DNA from 3 places in the Mucilaginibacter paludis DSM 18603 genome. Region 2 is predicted to be linked to each of the others. Evidence: riboswitches for the same ligand, from Rfam matches in the RefSeq annotation. Region 2 holds a riboswitch; each other region holds the start of a gene.
What was found. A riboswitch is a leader RNA that binds a small molecule or an ion and turns the genes downstream of it on or off. The one in region 2 is predicted to bind S-adenosylmethionine.
Positions count from the first base shown of each region.

Region 1: another riboswitch for S-adenosylmethionine. It lies ahead of MUCPA_RS27375 (O-acetylhomoserine aminocarboxypropyltransferase/cysteine synthase family protein); the one in region 2 lies ahead of MUCPA_RS35345 (cysteine desulfurase family protein).
Region 3: another riboswitch for S-adenosylmethionine. It lies ahead of metH (methionine synthase); the one in region 2 lies ahead of MUCPA_RS35345 (cysteine desulfurase family protein).

Region 1 covers NZ_CM001403.1:6,523,354-6,525,558, forward strand. Annotated here, with positions in the region: gene MUCPA_RS27375 (O-acetylhomoserine aminocarboxypropyltransferase/cysteine synthase family protein) at 1-1,169, opposite strand, end outside; SAM riboswitch class I at 1,423-1,534, opposite strand; gene MUCPA_RS27380 (trans-sulfuration enzyme family protein) at 1,632-2,205, opposite strand, start outside.
Region 2 covers NZ_CM001403.1:8,364,454-8,366,658, forward strand. Annotated here, with positions in the region: gene MUCPA_RS35340 (glycoside hydrolase family 25 protein) at 1-797, shown strand, start outside; SAM riboswitch class I at 1,185-1,299, shown strand; gene MUCPA_RS35345 (cysteine desulfurase family protein) at 1,386-2,205, shown strand, end outside.
Region 3 covers NZ_CM001403.1:3,356,632-3,358,836, reverse strand. Annotated here, with positions in the region: gene MUCPA_RS14060 (murein L,D-transpeptidase catalytic domain-containing protein) at 14-616, shown strand; SAM riboswitch class I at 684-794, shown strand; gene metH (methionine synthase) at 977-2,205, shown strand, end outside.

The DNA.
Region 1 (2,205 bases), 1.8 Mb from region 2:
TGTGTTGTGGCCGATGGTTGGATGATCAAGGTTTTTGCATCGCCCACGTTAGCCAGGTGACTCACCAGTTGTAAGCTGTTGATAAACTGACCGGCATTTTCTTTTTCGCCCTTAATCTCGAAAGATAATACGGCGCCAAATCCATTTTTAAGATATTTTTTGGCCAATTGATGGTGTGCCGATGATTCGAGCCCCGGATAATTTACTTTGGCTACCTGCGGATGATTTTCCAACCATTTAGCAAGTTCTAACGCATTATCAACATGGCGCTGAACGCGTAAAGACAAAGTTTCCAAACCCTGGATGAGCAGGAAAGAGTTAAATGGCGATTGCGATGAACCGAAATCGCGCAGACCCTCAACCCGGGCACGGATGATGAACTGGATATTGCCGAAGGGGCCGCCAACGCCAAATACATCAGCGAAAACCAAGCCGTGATAACCTTCGGAAGGCTCAGTAAATTGTGGGTACTTGCCGTTGCCCCAGTTGTAGTTGCCGCCATCAACAATAACGCCGCCAATGCTGGTGCCATGGCCGCCAATCCATTTAGTGGCCGACTCAACCACCACATGAGCGCCATGCTCTAAAGGGCGGAACAAATAACCACCTGCGCCAAATGTATTATCAACTATTAAGGGCAGATCATATTTATTGGCCAGCGCGGCAATTTTTTCAAAATCAGGAATGTTAAAGCCGGGGTTGCCAATAGTTTCAAGGTAAAGCGCCTTGGTATTGCTATCTATCAGTGCTTCGAAGCTTTCGGCGCTGTCGTCGTGGGCGAAACGCGCTTCTACCCCTAAACGTTTAAAAGCTACTTTAAACTGGTTATAAGTGCCACCGTATAAAAACGGAGAGCTTACAAAGTTATCGCCCACCTGTAATATATTGTTCAGGGCAATAAACTGCGCCGCCTGGCCCGATGCTGTGGCTAAGGCAGCAACGCCACCTTCAAGTGCCGCAATGCGTTTTTCAAACACATCGGTAGTGGGGTTCATGATGCGGGTGTAGATATTGCCAAACTCTTTCAACGCGAACAGGTTGGCACCATGCTCGGCATTTTTAAAAACGTATGATGTAGTTTGGTATAAAGGCACAGCGCGTGAGCCTGTTGTAGGGTCTACTTCCTGACCTGCATGTAATTGTAGTGTTTCAAATTTTTGAGTTGACATGGGATGTTGAATTTTAAGTTTTCAGAATTAATTTTTGGATGTTAGATGAATGATTTCAAAGGGTGCCCGCACCCCTGGAAATTGTACACCAATTTTTCAGTAATTGAAAAAGGCGCTTCCCGTCGTTTAGCAGCTTAACAAGCAACACATACACATTGGGCTATTTGAGATAGCAACCAACACATACTCGCGACGGAAATCTTTCCGGTAATTAAAAAAATCTAAAAGCAACAACAGTATTTTCATGGTTGTACATTTATATTCCCCGATGATCCATTCACCGGGCCAGGATTTGGCACCTTCTCCGTTCCGGAGGGTTGCCAGTGGGTTAATGAGCCTGATCTCTCGCCACTTCTTTATAAATCAAACCTTTTGAGGGGCATGATCTTGGTATCGCTACCAAATAATGTTTCAAATATAGGATACAATCATCTATTATGCAAAACAATATTTTGATGTATTTTATATCGTGTTGATAGCCAGTGATATATCTTCTATCAAGTCGTCGATATTCTCTAACCCGACAGATACCCTGAGCAGGTTTTTAGGTGTTTGGGTATCCGGCCCTTCAATCATCGCTCTATGCTCAATCAGGCTTTCAACGCCGCCGAGGCTGGTGGCCTGGGTAAATAATTTCAGGGCGTTAACCACTTTAGCAGCTTTATCCGCGCCGCCTTTAACACAAAAGGAAAGCATGCCGCCAAAGCTTTGCATTTGCTGTGCGGCTATGGCGTGCTGCGGATGCGTGGCTAATCCCGGATACATTACCCGTTCAACTTTTGGATGTTTTTCTAAAAATTCGGCCAGTAGCTGTGCATTTTGTACATGGCCCTTCATGCGGTAGGGCAAGGTTTTAATGCTGCGTACCAGCATATAACAATCCTGAGGGGAGGGGATGGCGCCGCCCATTTCCTGCACCTGCCGTATTTTTTGCCACCAATCGTTTTTGTCGGCTGTAATTAAAGCGCCGCCCATAATATCGCTGTGACCGCCAAAATATTTGGTGGCCGAGTGCATAACCAGGTTGGCACCTAAA
Region 2 (2,205 bases):
AAAAACATGGTATAACCGAGTTGAAAATTATAGCCGCCGTGGTGGTGCTCATACTGGCCTCTCCTTTTTACTATCGCTACATTACCAACGGATTTAGTTCGTTGTGGCATTGGATAAACGATATTGGCGAGGATATTAACTACCGGCATTACAAAAGCTTCAATGTACACGTATCAGAAAAATACAGCATTCATGGTATTGACGTATCTTACGCGCAGGGTAAAATAGACTGGCAAAAAGTGAAGCAGATGGAAGAAAACGGATTGCACGTTAGCTTCGCTTTTATTAAAGCTACCGAGGGCGAGAATTTTGTTGACTCGTACTTCCAGCGTAACTGGCGCGAGGCTGCCAAAACCGGTATCATTTGCGGTGCTTACCATTACTTTAGGCCGGGCAAAAGCGGAAAGCTACAGGCAAAACTATTTTTAAAAACCGTTAAACTCGAAAAAAATGATTTGCCCTTGGTAGTGGATGTAGAACAGCTTGACGGAGTTGCCCCCGAACAAATGCGCGTTACCTTAAATGATTTTTTTGCCACCATACGGCATAAAACCTATATTAAACCTATCATTTATTCGGGCCTGAGTTTTTACCAGGATTACCTCAAGGGCTATTATGACGAATATCCACTATGGATAGCCCACTATGATAAACCCGAAACGGATGTTAACCGGGCCGCCAACTGGCAATTTTGGCAGCACACCAGCAAAGCAACCGTTAACGGCATTCATCATGTGGTTGACTTTGACACCTTTAAAGGCGATAGCGTAGCTTTTAGAAAGCTATTGAAGCCATAGCGCTATGGCAAGATGGCTTATCCAGGAGTTAGTTAATTAATGGGAATTATGGTACGAGTTTGAAATTCATTGAGCTCAGGCATGATACGATTCAGTTTTACAGCAAGCAAGCATTGCAGCATACTTGAGAGAAGCATGTACTGTTCGGATTCATTCAGGCTATATGTTCTCCCCCCGCTCCAACTGATACTTAATTACCTTACAGCCTGTTGTATAAAGAGCATCAATTATCTATCTGCTTAATAGCAGCAACATCCCTCTGTGTTTACATCCCGATCCATTTAAGCTCTAAAAGCAAAAAATAAAATACTTTCACAAATATATATAAAATCTATAGACTTTATATATATTTGTATGGTCATTCAAATGGAATGCTTGTTCTTTATATACTTATCCAGAAAGACTGAGGGAATGGCCCGATGAAGTCTTAGCAACCTGTACAGCTCTTGCTGCTAAAAGGTGCTAACTCCTACCCCATCAATACGCGGGGGAAAGATAAGTTGACAGTATATTTTACTGGTCATCAAGCTGCTGCCGCTTTCCGGATAAGTTAATACATGTAGTTTAACTTATAAAACATTATCAACAATGAAAATTTACCTGGATAACGCCGCCACCACCCCGCTTGAACCACAAGTTTTTGAAGCCATGACTCCCTTTTTGTTAAATCATTTCGGTAATCCCTCTTCACAGCATCATCATGGCAGAGAAGTTAAAAGCGCAATTGAAGAAAGCAGAAAAATTATTGCCCAGCAGATTAACGCATTGCCCGAAGAAATCATTTTCACCTCAGGAGGAACTGAAGCAGATAATATTGCCATCCTTTCTGCTGTACAATTTGGCGCTGTTAAACATGTCATCACCACAAGTATGGAACATCATGCCGTTTTAAACACGTTAGAGGCTTTAAGAGTTAAAGGTGATATTCAAATCAGTTTTGTTAAAAACGATGAGAAGGGAAACCTGGATTATGCCGGTTTAGAGTTGCTCCTCAGAACCAAATCGCGCAGCCTGGTTTCTATTATGCATGCCAATAACGAAATAGGCAATATCAATGACATTGAAAGGATAGCCTTGCTTTGTGAAAAATATGATGCCTTGTTTCATACCGATACCGTTCAGACTATGGGCCACTACCGCTTTAATTTGAAACAGTGCAAAATTCATTTCCTAACCGCTTCTGCCCATAAATTCCACGGACCCAAAGGTATTGGTTTTTTATATTTCAGGAAAGGACTCAAATTAACACAACTGATTAAGGGCGGAGGACAGGAAAACAGTTTAAGGGCCGGAACGGAGAATATCGCAGGTATTGTTGGGCTGGCTTCGGCTTTAAAAATTGCTAACCTGCACCTCAAACGCGACCACGATTATATCTTATCCATCAAACGATATTTAAAAAAGCGGT
Region 3 (2,205 bases), 3.4 Mb from region 2:
TCCAGAAAGGATAATGTATAAAACAATCATCTGTGTTTTATTTGCATTATCCTTTTTTATTGATGCGATGGCATCTGGCCGCCAAATCGATCCGGCCAAAACAAACCAAAAGGCTAAACAAGCACTGCTTTATTGCAAACGCAAAGGCTATAATACCCGCTACTGTATCCTGATTGATATGAGCCTGCCATCGGGTACCAAGCGCTTTATGGTATGGGATTTTACCAAACAAAACATTTTACTTTCGGGCTTAATCAGCCACGGTTGTGGCCGCAGCCCGTGGTCGGGCGTCTGGAACAAAGACCATCCCTCTTTCAGCAACCGCGACGGCAGCCATTGCACCGCCTTGGGCAAATACCAAATTAACGACCGCTCATACAGCGCCTGGGGCATACACGTTAAATACTTTTTAACTGGTTTAGATACCAGTAACAACAACGCCCTGGTGAGGCAGGTAGTCTTCCATTCCTGGGAGAAAGTACCCGAAAAGGAGGTCTATCCCGATGGTACGCCCGAAGGCTGGGGTTGTCCCGCCATATCAAACAACGTGATGAAACAAGTTGATGCCATGCTCCGCAAACAGAAAAAGCATGTACTGATGTGGATATACAGCTAAAAGTCATTATAGCATACGCCACATAACCCGCTATTGCACAATACAACTTTATTATGCAACTTTGCAATGCTTATAGAGAAAGACGGAGGGATTAGACCCTGCGATGTCTTAGCAACCTGTACTTACAAGGTGCTACATTCTACTGCAACCAAACTTAGCGGTTGCAGACAGATAAGCGAAAGTCAACATCAACACCCGACTTTTCGATATAAGCTTGTTTTGGATTACACTGATTTGATTGGATTACACCGATTGTTGATTTGGATTACGCTGATTGTTATCTGTGCGCGAGTCTCCCAAAATCGATGAAATCATCAAAAGAATCAGTGAAATCATCAAAAATCGGTGGAATCACAAAAAATGGATATCAGACAAGAACTACAAAAACGCATACTGATTATTGACGGGGCAATGGGTACCATGATACAGCGGTACCAGCTTACCGAAGCTGATTTTCGTGGAGAACGTTTTAAAAATCATCATTCAGACTTACAGGGTAATAACGACCTGCTCAATATCACGCGCCCTGATATTATTAAAACCATCCATGCGGAATACCTGGAGGCCGGAGCAGATATTATTGAAACCAATACATTCAGCACCCAGGTGATCTCGCTTGCAGATTACCACCTTGAAGAACTGGCTTACGAGCTGAGCTACGAAGGTGCGCGCATAGCCCGCGAAGCTGCCGACGAATACACTGAAAAAACACCGCATAAGCCTCGCTTTGTTGCCGGTGCCATTGGCCCCACCAACCGCACGGCATCCTTATCGCCCGATGTGAACGACCCTGGATACCGCGCCGTTACTTTTGACGACCTGGTTGCAGCTTACTATACCCAGGTTCGTGGCCTGGTTGATGGCGGCTCGGATGTACTGCTGATCGAAACTATTTTTGATACGCTGAATGCCAAAGCGGCCATATTTGCCATCAAACAGTACGAGAACGAGTGTAAGGCAGCCGGTAAGGATTATCCTGCCTTCAGGCCAACTGGCGGTATCATGATCTCGGGCACTATTACCGATGCCTCGGGCAGAACTTTATCCGGGCAAACCGTAGAAGCATTCTGGAACTCCATCCGCCATGCCAACCTGTTGTCTGTAGGGTTAAACTGCGCTTTGGGTGCCAAAGAGATGCGTCCGCATATCGAGGAGCTTTCCGCCAAGGCAAGTGTTTATATTTCCGCCTACCCCAACGCGGGTTTACCCAACGAGTTTGGCGCTTACGACGAGGCTCCACACGAAACCGCGCATTTGGTTGAAGATTTTATGGCGGCTGGCCTGGTTAATATTGTTGGCGGTTGTTGTGGCACCACGCCCGATCATATCAGTTGCATTGCTAAAAAAACAGAAAGCTTCCCGCGAAGGCAAATACCGAAGGTTGAAACCTTTATGCGCCTGAGCGGCTTAGAAGCCATCACACTTACCCCCGAAAGTAATTTTGCCAACGTGGGCGAGCGTACCAATATTACCGGTTCGCCCAAGTTTTCTAAACTGATTTTGGCCGAAGACTACGAAGGGGCGTTGGTAGTGGCCCGCCAGCAGGTAGAGGGCGGTGCCCAGGTGATTGACGTGAATATGGACGAGGG